One region of the Streptomyces rimosus genome, then DNA from elsewhere that is predicted to be linked to it. Evidence: riboswitches for the same ligand, from Rfam matches in the RefSeq annotation. Region 1 holds a riboswitch; the other holds the start of a gene.
The links. A riboswitch is a leader RNA that binds a small molecule or an ion and turns the genes downstream of it on or off. The one in region 1 is predicted to bind cyclic di-AMP.
Positions count from the first base shown of each region.

Region 2: another riboswitch for cyclic di-AMP. It lies ahead of CP984_RS24445 (transglycosylase family protein); the one in region 1 lies ahead of CP984_RS09880 (M23 family metallopeptidase).

Region 1 covers NZ_CP023688.1:2,447,596-2,455,554, reverse strand. Annotated here, with positions in the region: gene CP984_RS09890 (M16 family metallopeptidase) at 1-1,316, shown strand, start outside; gene CP984_RS09885 (M16 family metallopeptidase) at 1,337-2,704, shown strand; gene CP984_RS43000 (hypothetical protein) at 2,767-2,904, shown strand; cyclic di-AMP (ydaO/yuaA leader) riboswitch at 2,949-3,103, shown strand; gene CP984_RS09880 (M23 family metallopeptidase) at 3,117-3,914, shown strand; gene CP984_RS09875 (GntR family transcriptional regulator) at 4,138-4,830, shown strand; gene CP984_RS09870 (HPr family phosphocarrier protein) at 5,158-5,439, opposite strand; gene CP984_RS09865 (bifunctional acetate--CoA ligase family protein/GNAT family N-acetyltransferase) at 5,687-7,959, shown strand, end outside.
Region 2 covers NZ_CP023688.1:5,628,045-5,636,003, forward strand. Annotated here, with positions in the region: gene CP984_RS24415 (nucleoside triphosphate pyrophosphohydrolase) at 1-492, shown strand, start outside; gene CP984_RS24420 (MFS transporter) at 438-1,715, opposite strand; gene CP984_RS24425 (LysR family transcriptional regulator) at 1,870-2,799, shown strand; gene CP984_RS24430 (DUF6479 family protein) at 2,971-3,369, shown strand; gene CP984_RS24435 (cytochrome P450 family protein) at 3,451-4,722, shown strand; gene CP984_RS24440 (LysM peptidoglycan-binding domain-containing protein) at 4,930-5,916, shown strand; cyclic di-AMP (ydaO/yuaA leader) riboswitch at 6,162-6,329, shown strand; gene CP984_RS24445 (transglycosylase family protein) at 6,333-7,025, shown strand; gene eno (phosphopyruvate hydratase) at 7,405-7,959, shown strand, end outside.

The sequences.
Region 1 (7,959 bases):
AAGCCGGCTCCGGCGGCCTGACAGCGACCGAGCACCGGCTGGCCAACGGCCTGCGCGTGGTGCTCTCCGAAGATCATTTGACCCCGGTCGCCGCGGTCTGCCTCTGGTACGACGTCGGCTCCCGCCACGAGGTCAAGGGCCGCACCGGTCTGGCCCACCTCTTCGAGCACCTGATGTTCCAGGGATCCGCCCAGGTCACCGGCAACGGCCACTTCGAACTGGTCCAGGGCGCCGGCGGCTCCCTGAACGGCACGACCAGCTTCGAGCGCACCAACTACTTCGAGACCATGCCCGCCCACCAGCTGGAGCTCGCGCTGTGGCTGGAGGCCGACCGCATGGGCTCCCTGCTGACGGCGCTGGACGAGGAGTCCCTGGAGAACCAGCGCGACGTCGTCAAGAACGAGCGCCGCCAGCGCTACGACAACGTCCCCTACGGCACGGCCTTCGAGAAGCTGACGGCCATGGCGTACCCGGAGGGCCACCCGTACCACCACACGCCCATCGGTTCGATGGCCGACCTGGACGCCGCCTCCCTGGAGGACGCGCGGGCCTTCTTCCGTACGTACTACGCGCCCAACAACGCGGTCCTCTCGGTCGTCGGCGACATCGACCCCGAGCAGACCCTCGCCTGGGTGGAGAAGTACTTCGGCTCCATCCCCGGCCACGAGGGCAAGCAGCCGCCCCGCGACGGCTCCCTCCCGGACGTCATCGGCGAGGAGCTGCGCGAGGTCGTCGAGGAGGACGTCCCCTCCCGCGCCCTGATGGCCGCCTACCGCCTCCCACAGGACGGCACCCGCGAGGCCGACGCCGCCGATCTGGCGCTGACGGTGCTCGGCGGCGGCGAGTCCTCGCGCCTGTACAACCGGCTGGTGCGCCGCGACCGTACGGCCGTGGCCGCGGGCTTCGGCCTGCTGCGGCTGGCCGGCGCCCCCTCGCTCGGCTGGCTGGACGTGAAGACCTCCGGCGGCGTCGAGGTGCCGGAGATCGAGAGCGCCGTGGACGAGGAGCTGGCCCGCTTCGCCGAGGAGGGCCCGAGCCCCGAGGAGATGGAGCGCGCGCAGGCCCAGTTGGAGCGGGAGTGGCTGGACCGGCTCGCCACGGCCGCCGGGCGCGCCGACGAACTGTGCCGTTACGCGGTCCTGTTCGGCGACCCGCAGCTCGCCCTGACCGCCGTACGGCGCGTCCTGGACATCACCCCGCAGGAGGTGCAGGAGGTCGCCAAGGCCCGGCTGCGCCCCGACAACCGCGCGGTGCTCGTGTACGAGCCGACCGAGCCGACCGCCGCCGAGGACAACGACGAGGAGGCGGCCCAGTGAGCGACGCCGTCAGCAGCACGATGACCTTCCATCCGCAGCCGGCCGGCGGCGAGCCCAAGCCGTGGGCGTTCCCCGCCCCCGAGCGGGCGCAGCTGCCCAACGGCCTGACGGTCCTGCGCAGCCACCGCCCCGGCCAGCAGGTCGTCGCCGTCGAGATCGACATCGTCGCGCCCCTGGAGGCCGAGCCCGAGGGCCTGGACGGCGTCGCCACGATCATGGCGCGGGCCCTGTCCGAGGGCACCGACAAGCACGACGCCGAGCAGTTCGCCGCCGAGCTGGAGCGCTGCGGCGCCACCCTGGACTCGCACGCCGACCACCCCGGCGTCCGTGTCTCCCTGGAGGTCCCGGCCTCCCGGCTGGACAAGGCGCTCGGCCTGCTCGCCGACGCCCTGCGCGCCCCGGCCTTCCCGGACAGCGAGGTCGAGCGCCTGGTGCGCAACCGCCTCGACGAGATCCCGCACGAGCTGGCCAACCCGGCCCGGCGCGCCGCGATGGCCCTGTCCAAGGAGCTGTTCCCGGCCGACTCGCGGATGTCCCGGCCGCGCCAGGGCACCGAGGAGACCGTCTCCCGTATCGACGCGGCGGCCGTCCGCGCCTTCTACGAGGCCCACGTCCGCCCCGCCACGGCCACCGCCGTCATCGTCGGCGACTTCACAGGCGTCGACGTGGACGCGGCCCTGGCGGAGAGCCTCGGCACGTGGACGGGTTCGCCCGCCGAGCCGGTCAAGGCCAGCCCGATCTCGGCCGACGACACCGGCCGCGTGGTGATCGTCGACCGCCCCGGCGCCGTACAGACCCAGCTGCTCATCGGCCGCATCGGCCCGGACCGGCACGACCGCGTCTGGCCCGCGCAGGTCCTCGGAACGTACTGCCTCGGCGGCACCCTCACCTCCCGCCTGGACCGGGTGCTGCGCGAGGAGAAGGGCTACACCTACGGGGTGCGCGCCTTCGGCCAGGTGCTGCGCTCCTCGGCCGACGGCGACGGCGCCGCGATGCTCGCCATCAGCGGCTCGGTGGACACCGCCTCCACCGGTCCGGCGCTGGAGGACCTGTGGAAGGTGCTGCGCACCCTCGCGGCGGAGGGCCTGACGGACGAGGAGCGGGACGTGGCCGTCCAGAACCTGGTCGGTGTCGCGCCCCTGAAGTACGAGACCGCCGCGGCGGTCGCCGGCACCCTCGCCGACCAGGTCGAGCAGCAGCTCCCGGACGACTACCAGGCGCAGCTGTACGTCCGGCTGGCGCGGACCGGCACGGTCGAGGCGACCGCCGCGGCCGTCAACGCCTTCCCGGTGGACCGGCTGGTGACCGTCCTGGTGGGCGACGCGGCCGAGATCGAGGAGCCCGTCAAGGCGCTCGGCATCGGCGAGGTGACGGTGGTCAAGGGCTGACGGCCCGTCACGGGCGTCGCCCGGCCCCGGCGGGTCATGACCCGCCGGGGTGACGCGATGTCATGAAGCGGATCCAGTGGTGCGCCCGTGCCACTGGATCTTCTTTATGTCCCAATTGCGGGGGGTGGTTGCGTGATGACCGTGTGGCGTACGGCACAAAATCGGGGTTCTGTTTGCCGTTCGAAAGTGGCCCCGTTTAGCGTCGATCCGGCTGTCCGCGGGATCACCGCCGCAACCGCGGCACGGACAGTCATCGCCGAGTCCCCGTACGGCGCGAGCCAGGGGAGCCGGGGACCCACGTCCCCTGGGGTGAATCGGGCGCCTTCCCGGAGGGGCCCGTAGGAGACCTTCCTGCTCCGAACCCGTCAGCTAACCCGGTAGGCGAGAGGGAAGGAAAGGACACAGCCACCCCATGGCGTTCACCCGTGGCACCGGGAAGCACCGTGGTCCGAGCCGCAGCGCTCGGGCGACCCGCAATCTGGCCGGCATAGCCACGCTCGCCGCCTCCGGCGTCGTCGCCACCGTCGCCTCCCCGGCACTGGCGGCGGGCAACCCGGACGAGGCGAACACCCACGACACCGGCTTCCACCAGGCCGTCGTCCTCGGTGACGAGCTCGCCGAGCAGATCGAGGCGCAGGCCGACGCGCAGCAGGAGGCCGCCGACGCGGCCGCCGCGCAGGCCAAGGCCGAGGCGGAGGCGCGCCAGCAGGCCGCGGAGGCCAAGCGCAAGGCCGAGGCCGAGGCCAAGAAGCAGCGGGAGGCCGAGGAGCGCGCCGCCCGCGAGGCCGAGCGCAAGCGCCTGCTGACGTACGTCGCCCCCGTCGACGGCTCCTACGTCTCCACCAGCTACAAGGCGTCCAGCGGCCTGTGGTCCTCCGGCAGCCACACCGGCATCGACTTCCACGCCGACTCCGGGACCACCGTCCACGCCGTGGGCTCCGGCACCGTCGTCGAGGCCGGCTGGGGCGGCGCGTACGGGAACAACGTCGTCATCAAGATGAACGACGGCACCTACACCCAGTACGGCCACCTGTCGTCCATCAGCGTCTCGGTCGGCCAGACCGTCACGCCGGGCCAGCAGATCGCCCTGTCGGGCAACACCGGCAACACCACCGGGCCGCACCTGCACTTCGAGGCCCGCACCTCGGCCGAGTATGGCTCCGACATGGACCCGGTCGCCTACCTGCGCTCGCACGGCGTCAACGTCTGACGTACACCCGTCCCCACCCGGTGCCCCGGCCCTCGCGGCCGGGGCACCGGCGTTTGCGGAACCGCGGCCCGTCGGTGCCGGGTTTTCCGGCTGGCCAAAAAATATCCATGAATGCGCCGTGGCCGTCGGAAATCCCGTCCCCGTCGAATAGAGTCACGACGAATGCCGCCGCCCGGCGGCAATAGGCGGACGTTTCCCGGGAATGACGGCGGAGGCACGGACGATGCGAGGCCATATTTCCGCGCACGCGGTGTGCACGGCGATCCGGGACGACATCGTATCCGGCGTCCTCCCGCCGGGCAGCCGGCTGATCGAGGAACTGCTGGCCGGCCGGTACGGCGTCTCCCGCGTCCCCGTGCGCGAGGCGCTGCGCACGCTGGAGTCCGAGGGTTTCGTCACCATCCGGCACCACGCGGGCGCCTGCGTGGCCGCGCTCACGGAGCGCGAGGCGGCCGACCTCCTGGACATCCGCGGCCTGCTGGAGCCGCTGGGCGCGGCCCGCGCCGCCGCCCGCCGCACCGCCGCGCACCTGAAGGTGCTGCGCGGCATCGTCCGGCTGGGCCGGGAGCGCGCCCGGCACGGCCAGCGCGCCGAGCTGCGCCAACTGGACGGCTGGTTCCACGAGACGCTCGCCCAGGCGTCCGGCAGCGCGAGCCTGGCGGCGCTCCTCACCCAGCTCCGGCGCAAGATCGAGTGGATGTACGCGGTCGAGCCCCCGGCCCGCGAGGAGCGCTCCTGGGAGGAGTACGGCGCGGTGCTGGACGCGGTGGGCCGGGGCGACGCGGAGCGGGCGCGCGCCCTGATGGCGGCGCATGTCGAGCGGTCGCGCGGGGCGTACACGCTGCGGGCCGACGTGCCGGGCCCGGCCGTGAGGAACCCGAAACAGCCCGTCAACACGGTGAGCGAACGGAATTAACACATCCGCCGTATACAAGAGCGGGACACGGATTCTTCGGCAGGGCAGCAGTAACGCGGGTGGGGAGCGCTCGGGAAATCGTGCGCCCCGGAAATCGCGAGCTGCGGTGAATTGCCGTACGTAATTCTTTGGCCGGGCCTGCCCGATTCCGGCGCGCGGCAGTCGATAAGGCCGCACGCCGTATCGAGGTAAAACCCCACCCGGTATCGCGGTACGGCCCTCAGGGCCGTATCGAACGCGCGAGAAGGCAAAAGCAACGGCCCCGCCCGGCGCCGGTCCACCCGGTCACCGCGGCGGGGCCGCGCGCACCTCGATCCGCGAAGCGGTTCAGACGGTCTCCGGGAGCTCCTCGAGGCCCTCGGCGACCAGCTTGGCGAGACGGTCGAGCGCGGCGTCGGCGCCCTCGGCGTCGGAGGCCAGCACGATCTCCTCGCCGCCCTGGGCGCCCAGGCCCAGCACGGCCAGCATGGAGGCCGCGTTGACCGGGTTGCCGTCGGCCTTGGCGATCGTCACCGGAACCCCGGAGGCGGTGGCAGCACGAACGAAGATCGAGGCGGGGCGGGCGTGCAGACCCTCGGCCCAACCGACATTGACGCGGCGCTCAGCCATGGTGTTGCCCTTCAAGTCGTCGAAGTTGTCTAGACCAGTGTCTCATGATGCCGGGAGTGCTCCGGCAGGCCGTGGCGGGGTGCGCCACCGGCCGTCGGCACGGTACCGGCCGGCCACGGATGTACGGCCGGAACGTCCGCCATCCGGAACCGCCTGCCGCGTCCCGGCCCGCCCGGACCCCCGCGCCGGACCCCCGCGGCGGCGCGCGCCGAGCCGGTTGTCGGTGGCGGGTCGTACGCTGTGCCCCATGCACAGCACGTCGGACAGCGCCAGCGTCTACCCGGCCCACTGGGAAGCCGATGTCGTGCTGCGCGACGGCGGCACCGCCCGTATCCGCCCCATCGCCCCCGACGACGCCGAGCGCCTGGTCTCCTTCTACGAACAGGTCTCGGACGAGTCGAAGTACTACCGCTTCTTCGCGCCCTACCCGCGCCTGTCCGACCGCGACGTGCACCGCTTCACCCACCACGACTACGTGGACCGGGTCGGCCTGGCCGCCACCGTCGGCGGCGAGTTCATCGCCACCGTCCGCTACGACCGCATCGACGAGCGTGGCCGCCCCGCCAAGGAGCCCGGCGACGACCAGGCCGAGGTCGCCTTCCTGGTGCAGGACGCCCACCAGGGCCGCGGCGTGGCCTCCGCGCTCCTGGAGCACATCGCCGCGGTCGCCCGCGAGCGCGGCATCCGCCGGTTCGCCGCCGAGGTGCTGCCCGCCAACACCAAAATGATCAAGGTTTTCACGGACGCCGGGTACACCCAGCAGCGCACCTTCGAAGACGGTGTGGTGCGCCTGGAGTTCGACCTGGAGCCCACCGAGCAGTCCATGGCCGTCATGCGCGGCCGCGAGCAGCGCGCCGAGGCCCGCTCCGTACAGCGCCTCCTCGCGCCCGGCTCGGTCGCCGTCGTCGGCACCGGCCGCGCCCCCGGCGGCGTCGGCCGCTCCGTCCTGCGCAACCTCCGCGACTCCGGCTTCACGGGCCGGGTCTACGCGGTCAACCACGCCTTCCCCGAGGGCGGCACCCGCCTCGACCCCGAGGGCGTGCCCGGCCACCGCTCGGTGGCCGAGATCCCCGAGCCCGTCGATCTCGCGGTGCTCGCGGTGCCCGCCGCCCAGGTCCCCGGCGTGGTCCGGGACTGCGGCGAGCACGGCGTGCGCGGCCTGGTGATCCTCTCCTCCGGGTACGCCGAGTCCGGGCCCGAGGGCCGCGAGCGGCAGCGCGCCCTGCTGCGCCAGGCCCGCTCGTACGGCATGCGCCTGATCGGCCCGAACGCCTTCGGCCTGATCAACACCGCCCCCGAGGTCCGGCTGAACGCCTCGCTCGCCCCGCAGATGCCCGGCGCCGGGCGCATCGGCCTGTTCACCCAGTCCGGCGCCATCGGCATCGCCCTCCTCAGCGGCCTGCACCGGCGCGGCCCCGGCGACGGCTCGATCGCCGGCATCTCCACCTTCCTGTCCGCCGGCAACCGCGCCGACCTCTCCGGCAACGACCTGCTCCAGTACTGGTACGACGACCCGGCCACCGACGTCGCGATCCTCTACCTGGAGTCGATCGGCGACCCCCGCAAGTTCATGCGCCTGGCCCGCCGGACCTCCGCCGTCAAGCCCGTCGTCGTCGCCAAGGGCGCCCGCCACACCGGCACCGCCCCGCTCGGCCACACCGTCCCCACGGTCCGCATCCCCGACAGCACGGTCTCCGCCCTGATGCGCCAGGCCGGCGTGATCCGCGTGGACACCGTCACGGAGATGGCCGACGCCGGGCTGCTGCTGGCCTCCCAGCCGCTGCCGGGCGGCCCCCGCGTCGCCATCCTCGGCAACTCCGAAGCGCTCGCCCTGCTGACGTACGACGCCTGCCTCACCGAAGGTCTGCGCCCGCTGCGCCCCCACGTCCTCGCCCCCGCGGCCACCCCGGCGGACTTCTGCACGGCCCTGTCCGCCGCCCTGGCCAACGGCCTCTGCGACGCCGTCGTCGTCACGGCCATCCCCTGGGTGGGGGAGGAAGGCGTCGCCTCCCCGGGCGAGGGCGCCGACCTCGCCGCCGCGCTCCGCGAGGCCACCGCGTCGGCGGTGCCCGCCAAGCCGGTCACCGTCGTCCACCTGGCCATGGACGCCCTCGCCGACGCGCTCGCCGCCCCGCCACCGGCCGCCGCCCCGACGGCCCCCGCGGAAGCCCAGCAGCCCCCGTCCGGCACGCCCGACGGCCCCCCGCCCGCCCCGCTCATACCGGTCTATCCGGCCGCCGAGCGCGCCGTCCGCTCGCTCGCCCAGGCCGTGCGGTACGCCAAGTGGCGCCGGGACTCTGCCGACCCGGGCCGCGTCCCGGAGTACGAGGACATCGAGGAGACCGCCGCGGGCGAAGACATCGACCGGCTCCTCGACGAGCTCGCGCGGCACGCCGACATCACCCGCTCCGTCCCGCTCCCCGCCGACGACGCCCACGCCCTCCTGGCCCGCTACGGCATCCACGTACGCCCCGCCCACCCGGCCCCCGACCCCGACACCGCCGTACGCGCCGCCGCCCG
Region 2 (7,959 bases), 3.2 Mb from region 1:
GAGGAGGGCGACCGGAAGGCGCTGCGCGAGGAGCTGGGCGATGTGCTCCTCCAAGTCGTCTTCCACGCCCGGATCGCCCAGGACGACCCGGACGAGCCGTTCTCCGTGGACGACGTGGCGGGCACCCTCGTGGACAAGCTGATCCGCCGCCACCCGCACATCTTCGGCGAGGAGGCCGCGCACACCCCCGAGGACGTCAAGGCGCACTGGCTGCGCGAGAAAGCGGTCGAGAAGCAGCGCGCCTCGGTCACCGAAGGCATCCCGCTCGGCCAGCCCGCCCTGGCGCTGGCCGGCAAGCTGGCCTCCCGGGCCCGTACGGCCGGCATCGATGCCCTCCCGGCGGGGGAGGGCATCGGGTATGAGCTGCTGGCTCTCGCCGTGCGGGCCGAGGCGTCCGGCACGGACCCGGAGACGGCGTTGCGGGCCGCTGCTCGTACTTATCGGGATGCCATTCGGTCCGTCGAGGAGGCCGCTTCGGGCGCCGCGGACTGAGCGCCGGGCGGCGTGTTGCCGCGGTGTCGCAGCCGCTCGGCCGTCCAGACGGCGACGACGGCGGCGCTCACCGCCGCGCCCACGACGCACATCCCGCCCCAGCCGGCCGCGCCCCATACCGCGGAGGTGAGCGCCGAGCCGACCGCGCCGCCGACGAAGTAGCTGGTCATGTAGGCCGAGTTGAGGCGGTTACGGGCCTCGGGGCGTACCGCGTAGACCAGGTTCTGGTTGCTGATGTGCACGGCCTGCACCGCCGCGTCCAGGACGATCACCCCGGCCAGCAGGGCGGCCAGTGCCCAGGGGCCGCCCGCGCCGCCGGCCGCCAGCAGCGCCCAGGAGCCGAGCAGCAGGAACCCGCCGAGGCCGGTGACCCGGTGGGCCAGGCCCCGGTCGGCCAGCCGCCCGGCGACCGAGGCGGACAGTGATCCGGCCGCGCCCACCAGGCCCAGCAGCCCGATCGCCGATTCCGACCACCCGTAGGCGGGGCCGGACATCAGGAAGGCCATCGCCGTCCACAGCACACTGAACGCGGCGAAGGACAGCGCGCCCAGCGCGGCCCGCCAGCGCAGTACCGGTTCCTGTACGAAGAGGGCGAGCGTGGAGCGGATCAGCGCGGGGTAGCGCAGCCCGGCGGCGGTGTGCAGCGCGGGCAGCCGCAGCCGCAGCAGGAGGGCCATCAGCAGCATCAGCCCGGCGTTGACCCAGTAGACGGTGCGCCAGCCGCCCAGGTCGGCCAGCAGTCCGGCCGCCGTACGGGCCAGCAGGATGCCCAGCAGCAGCCCGGTCATGACGGTGCCGACCGTACGGCCGCGCTCGGCGGGCGCCGCCAGGGAGGCCGCGTACGGGACGACGACCTGGGCGGCGACGGAGGCCAGGCCGGTGAGCGCGGTGCCCGTCAGCAGCAGCGCCCCGTTGGGCGCACTGGCCGTAATGGTCAGGAAGACCGCGGTGGCCGCGCACAGGCTCACCGCCAGCCGCCGCCGTTCCAGCAGGTCGCCGAGCGGGACGAGGAACAGCAGCCCCAGGCCGTAGCCGACCTGCGCGACGGTCACCACCAGGGCCGTGGTGGCGGAGCCCAGGTGCAGGTCGCGGCCTATGACGTCGAGCAGCGGCTGCGCGAAGTAGTTGCCCGCGACCGACAGGCCGGTCGCCACGGACATCAGCAGCAGCGTGCCGCGCCCCAGCCCGGGCTGCCCCTCTTCCCGCGATTCCTGGGTAGACATCAGGTCCCTTTCCGCACTGCGCGCCACCCCGTCGGTGTTGCTCCGCCCCTCAGCCTCCGCGGCACCGGTCGATGAGTCCAACACATAGTTGTCATCCCACCCATCGTGAACCGCGATCGACGGCCGGTGGCGGGGCGCTGGCTACGCTCGCCGCATGGAGCTGCAACAGATGCGGTACGTGGTCGCGGTCGCCGAGACCGGTGGCTTCACCCGGGCCGCCGAGCGCTGCCATGTGGTGCAGTCCGCGCTCAGCCACCAGATCGCCCGCCTGGAGAAGGAGCTCGGCGCCCGGCTCTTCCACCGTACGAGCCGCAGCGTGCGGCTGACGGCCGCGGGCGAGGCGTTCGTACCGGTCGCCCGGCAGGCCCTGGAGGCGGCCGACCGGGCCCGCGCCGAGGTGGAGGCGGTGGCCGGCGAGGTACGCGGCCGGCTGGCCGTGGGCGCGATCTCCACCGTCGCGGCCGTCGACCTGGCCCGCGAGCTGGGCGCCTACCGTGCCCGCTATCCCCAGGTGCGGATCAGCCTGCGCATGGAGATGAGCGAGCAGCTGATCGAGCAGGTCCGGCAGGGCACGCTGGACGTCGCCTTCGTCGGCCTGGTGCCGGGCGCCCGCAGCCAGGGCGTACGGGAGCGGGCGCTGGCCCACGGCGAGCTGGTGGCCGTCGTACCGCCGGGCCACCCGCTGGCGGGCCGGGAGTGGACGGATCTGCCGCGGCTCGCCGAGGAGACCTTCGTGGACTTCACGGCCGGTTCGGCGGCCCGCCGCCAGCGGGACGAGGCGTTCCGCGCGGCGGGCCTGACGACCGAGGTGGCCTTCGAGGTGACCACCGTGGAGTTCCTGGCCAAGCTGGTCCGCGCCGGGCTGGGCATCGGCATGGTGCCACAGGCGTTCGCCTCGGAGCTGACCGGGCTGAGCGTGGTGCGCGTCCACAGCGCCCCCGCCCGGGTCGAACGCGTCGTATGGAACCGGCTGGGGCCCTCGCCCGCGGCGGCGGCCTTTCTGGCGGCGCTGGGGGTGGATCCTTCGGACCCGGGTACCGACCCGGACCGGGTGCCGGCCGTACCGGCTGCTCAAAGCACCTGAGCGGTGATCCGGTTGCTCCAAGCACCTGATCGGCTGTCCGGTTGCTCAGGGCATCTGGCCGACAGCCCGACAAACCTCCGCTGACCTGCGGCTTCGCCCCCGTACCGGCCGGACGGTCCGCTACGGCCCCCGCCCGCGCATCGTCCCCGCCCACCCGGGTACCCGGGTCGAATGACAGCAACGATCGCTTCGGCCACACCGGCCCAGGACATCGGCTCCGTGCAGCAGGCCGTGGACTTCACCCGGGACATGGTCGTCGGCACCGGTCCGCTGGTCGCCGGGATCGTCATCGTTCTGGGGCTGATCCTCGCCGTGGTCTACGGCAGGCGCCGCCGGGACCGCGAGCCCGCTCCGCCCGAGCCGGAGACCCAGCCGACGCCGCCCAAGAACCCGACCGGGTACGAGAGCGAACTGCGCGACCCCAACGAGGTGCCGCGGGACGGCGACCACCGGCTGACCCCGCACGAGCTGCCCGACTACGGCAACGCGCCCACCCGCCACGGCGAGGACCAGGACCGGGAGCGCAAGCGCTGGCAGGAGGGGCACAGCGGCTCGTTCGGCGGGGGTTAACGTCGAGGGGTGCGCCAGCAGACCCCGCCCCCCTCCGATGAACAGCCCGCGGCCCCCGCCGCGCCCGGCACGGCCTGCCCCGTGTCCGGCCACGGACCGGCGGCCGTCCCGCCCTGTCCGGAACTGTTCACGTGGGAGTTCGCCGCCGACCCGTACCCGGCGTACGCCTGGCTGCGCGAGCACGCGCCCGTACACCGCACCCGGCTGCCCAGCGGTGTCGAAGCCTGGCTGGTGACCCGGTACGCGGACGCGCGGCAGGCGCTCGCCGACACCCGGCTGTCGAAGAACCCGGTGCACCACAGCGAGGCCGCGCACGGCAAGGGCAAGGTCGGCATCCCCGGCGAGCGGGGCGCCAACCTGATGACGCACCTGCTCAACATCGACCCACCGGACCACACCCGGCTGCGCCGCCTGGTCTCCAAAGCCTTCACCCCGCGCCGCATCGCCCGGTTCGCGCCGCGCGTACAGGAACTGACCGACGCGCTGATCGACTCCTTCGCGGAGCGCGGCGAGGCCGATCTCATCCACGAGTTCGCCTTCCCGCTCCCCATCTACGCCATCTGCGATCTGCTCGGTGTCCCGCGCGAGGACCAGGACGACTTCCGCGACTGGGCCGGGATGATGATCCGGCACGGCGGCGGGCCGCGCGGCGGCGTCGCCCGGTCGGTGAAGAAGATGCGCGGCTACCTCGCCGAGCTGATCCACCGCAAGCGCGAGGCCCTGGGGGAGGAAGGGGCCGACGACCTCATCTCCGGCCTGATCCGCGCCTCCGACCACGGCGAGCACCTGACGGAGAACGAGGCCGCCGCGATGGCCTTCATCCTGCTGTTCGCGGGCTTCGAGACCACCGTCAATCTCATCGGCAACGGCGTGTACCAGCTGCTGCGCCACCCTGACCAGCGCGCACTGCTCCAGAAGGCCGCTGCGGCGGGCGATACGGAGCTGCTCGCCGCCGGGGTCGAGGAGCTGCTGCGCTACGACGGCCCGGTCGAGCTGGCCACCTGGCGCTTCGCGACCCGGGACCTGACCCTGGGCGGGCAGCGCATCGCCGAGGGAGATCCGGTCCTGGTCGTGCTCGCCGCCGCCGACCGCGACCCGCGGCGCTTCGCGGAACCGGACGTACTGGACCTGCGCCGCCGCGACAATCAGCACCTCGGATACGGCCACGGCATCCACTACTGCCTGGGCGCGCCGCTGGCCCGTCTCGAAGGCCAGGCCGCCATCGCCACGCTGCTGACCCGGCTGCCGGACCTGGCACTCGCCGCCGACCCGGACGATCTGCGGTGGCGCGGCGGGCTGATCATGCGAGGGCTGCGGGCCCTGCCGGTGGAGTTCACGCCCGTACGGAAGTGACGGTTCCGCTTGTGCGGAAGTGACGCCACCTCCCGTACGGAAGTGACGCCACGTCAGGCCGTGACCTGAGCGTGATCTCCGCTACACCGGCTTGTGACGAGCGGGCCGCACCGCTACTTTCATCCGTCTGAAAGGCCGGGGCGGGCCGTGCGGCCCACGGTCCCGGCCTTTCGACGACAACTCAACCGCCGCTCGAAAGGCAACCGCATGCGCTCCGGGACCGGCCGACACCGTCGCCCCCGTCAGGCTCCGGCCATCTTCGTCACGGCGGGAGCCGTCGGCGGCGCCCTCGCCATGCCCCTGCTCGCCACCGCCGACGCGCAGGCGGCCGACGCCGCCACCTGGGACCGGGTCGCACAGTGCGAGAGCGGCGGCGTGTGGAGCGCCAACTCCGGCAACGGGTTCTACGGCGGCCTGCAGTTGACCCAGGAGATGTGGGACACGAACGGCGGCGCGGCGTACGCCTCGCGCCCCGACCTGGCCAGCCGCTCGCAGCAGATAGCCGTCGCCGAGTCGATCCTCGCCGCGCGGGGGCCGGACACCTGGCCGAGCTGCGCGGTGAACGCGGGGCTCAAGAAGGGCGGGGGCAAGCCGGACGTGGACCCGGGCACCACCCCGTCGCCGGAGCCCTCCTCCTCGACCCCCTCCTCCAAGCCCTCCCCTTCCACTCCGGCCGAGCCGTCGCCCTCCGGCTCCGGCGCGCCGTCCAGAACCCCCGAGCCCGGCGGCACGCGGACCCCGGAGCCGAAGCCGTCGCCGACCGACCCGTCCGGCAGCGGCGACGCGTCCCGTACGCCGGACCCGTCCGGTACGGGCCGTACGCAGGACCCGGCCACTCCCGGCGGCGACAAGGCCACGGACCCCACCACGCCCCCGTCCCAGGGCGGCAAGCACCGCGGCAAGCCCAGCGAGGACGAGGGGCCCGCCACGGGCACCGGAGGCGCGGGTGACGCGGGCCGACGGGACGGGGAGCACCCGTCGCGCGGCGGCGACGCGCACCGTACGGACCCGGCGTCGCCCGGCGACTACACCGTGCGGCCGGGTGACAACCTGTCAGCGATCGCCGAGGACCGCGGGGTCTCCGGGGGCTGGCCGGCGCTGTACAAAGCCAACAAAGGTGTCATCGGGGGCGATCCGGACCTCATTCACCCTGGCCAGCGCCTTGATGTGACCGCCGAACCGAGCGGTTCATGAGCAATTACCCGGTTTGGTGAAAGTGAGACATGGATCTCGTTCGGCAACCCGCCGTCCGCCCTGTCCGTTGTTTCCAAACCTGCGACGACCTGCGGAAATGTAATGATCCTGTGATGTCTGAGGGCCAACTGGCCTCAGATGTAGGGGTTTGAACCGGCGGGCCGTTCGTGTTTACCGTCTTCATCGCTCGCCAAAGCGGGCCCTTCAGCCACACGCCGAATCCTGCCGGTGGCCGGAGGTCATACGTCGCGACAGCGCCGAAGGCAGGAGCGGGGGACCCAAGGTAAGTCGCCGGCCCCGCCCGCGGAAGCGGGACAGCCGGCTTGGGGTGAAGCCGCGTGGAGGTTCACGCGGCCGGGCCACTCACAGCCCGAACCCGACAGCTCACCTCGTAGGCGTCGGTGAGGAAACGAACCATGCTGAACTCCAAGGGCAAGCACCGCCGTCCGTCCAAGGCCGTCCGCGTCGCCACGCTGGCCGGCGTCGCCGGTGCCGCTGTGGCCGTCCCGCTGATGGGCGCCACCTCTGCCTCCGCCGCGAACAACTGGGACGCCGTCGCCCAGTGCGAGTCCGGCGGCAACTGGTCGATCAACACCGGCAACGGCTACTACGGTGGCCTGCAGTTCACCAACTCCAGCTGGAAGGCCGCCGGCGGCACCAAGTACGCCCCGCGCGCCGACATGGCCTCCAAGAGCCAGCAGATCGCCGCGGCCGAGCGCCTGCTCGCCATCCAGGGCCCGGGCGCCTGGACCTGCGCCGGCGGCCACCTGGGCAAGGGCAACTCGAACGCCACGGCCGAGGGCGGCTCCTCCTCGCAGGGCTCCCACAAGTCCTACAAGTCGCAGCGCTCCTACTCGGCGCCGCAGCACTCCTCGCGCTCCGAGGCCCGTAAGCAGGGCGAGGAGCTGGCCCGCAAGACCCCGGCCCCGTCCCACAAGTCGACGCCGAAGTCGAACCCCAAGGGCAACTACACCGTCAAGTCCGGTGACACCCTCGCCAAGATCGCCGCTTCCCACGGCACCAACTGGAAGTCGGTCTACGAGAACAACAAGTCCGTCATCGGCGGCAACCCCAACCTGATCTTCCCGGGTCAGAAGCTGGCCGTCTGAGCCCGCTGAAACCTGACGGCCCCCGGGTGACCGTGTCGCCCCGTACGTACGGCGGTATGTACGGAACGGCACGCGCCCGGGGCCGGGCCGCTCACACCGGGAATCCGCTCATCCCGTGAGACCGCCCCGCCACGGCGTGTGAACCCCCGCACGCGCCGCGGCGGGGCTTCTCCATTTCCCCGCCGGCCGCCCGGCCCCGCCGTGGGCCCGTACCACCCACGCGCCCACTTCCCCGTTCAGCGAACATTGCGCCCGTACGTCCCGTGAACAGGGGCTTTGCGGGTGTATTCGTCCCAAGGGCCGGGCTGGCGGCGAGCGGAACCCCGGGAGGCCGTTAGGCTCGTGCTGCAGAACTCCAGACACCCATGAAGGAGACAACGTGCCGTCCATCGACGTCGTCGTAGCTCGCGAGATCCTCGACTCGCGAGGCAATCCCACGGTCGAGGTCGAGGTCGGCCTCGACGACGGCAGCACCGGCCGTGCCGCCGTCCCGTCCGGCGCCTCCACCGGCGCCTTCGAGGCCATCGAGCTGCGGGACGGGGACCCGAACCGCTACCTGGGCAAGGGCGTGGAGAAGGCCGTCCTCGCGGTCATCGAGCAGATCGGCCCGGAGCTGGTCGGCTACGACGCCACCGAGCAGCGCCTGATCGACCAGGCCATGTTCGACCTGGACGCCACCGACAACAAGGGCTCGCTCGGCGCCAACGCCATCCTGGGCGTCTCCCTGGCCGTCGCGCACGCCGCCTCCGAGGCCAGCGACCTGCCGCTGTTCCGCTACCTGGGCGGCCCGAACGCCCACGTGCTGCCGGTCCCGATGATGAACATCCTGAACGGCGGCTCGCACGCCGACTCCAACGTGGACATCCAGGAGTTCATGATCGCCCCGATCGGCGCGGAGTCCTTCTCCGAGGCCCTGCGCTGGGGCGCCGAGGTC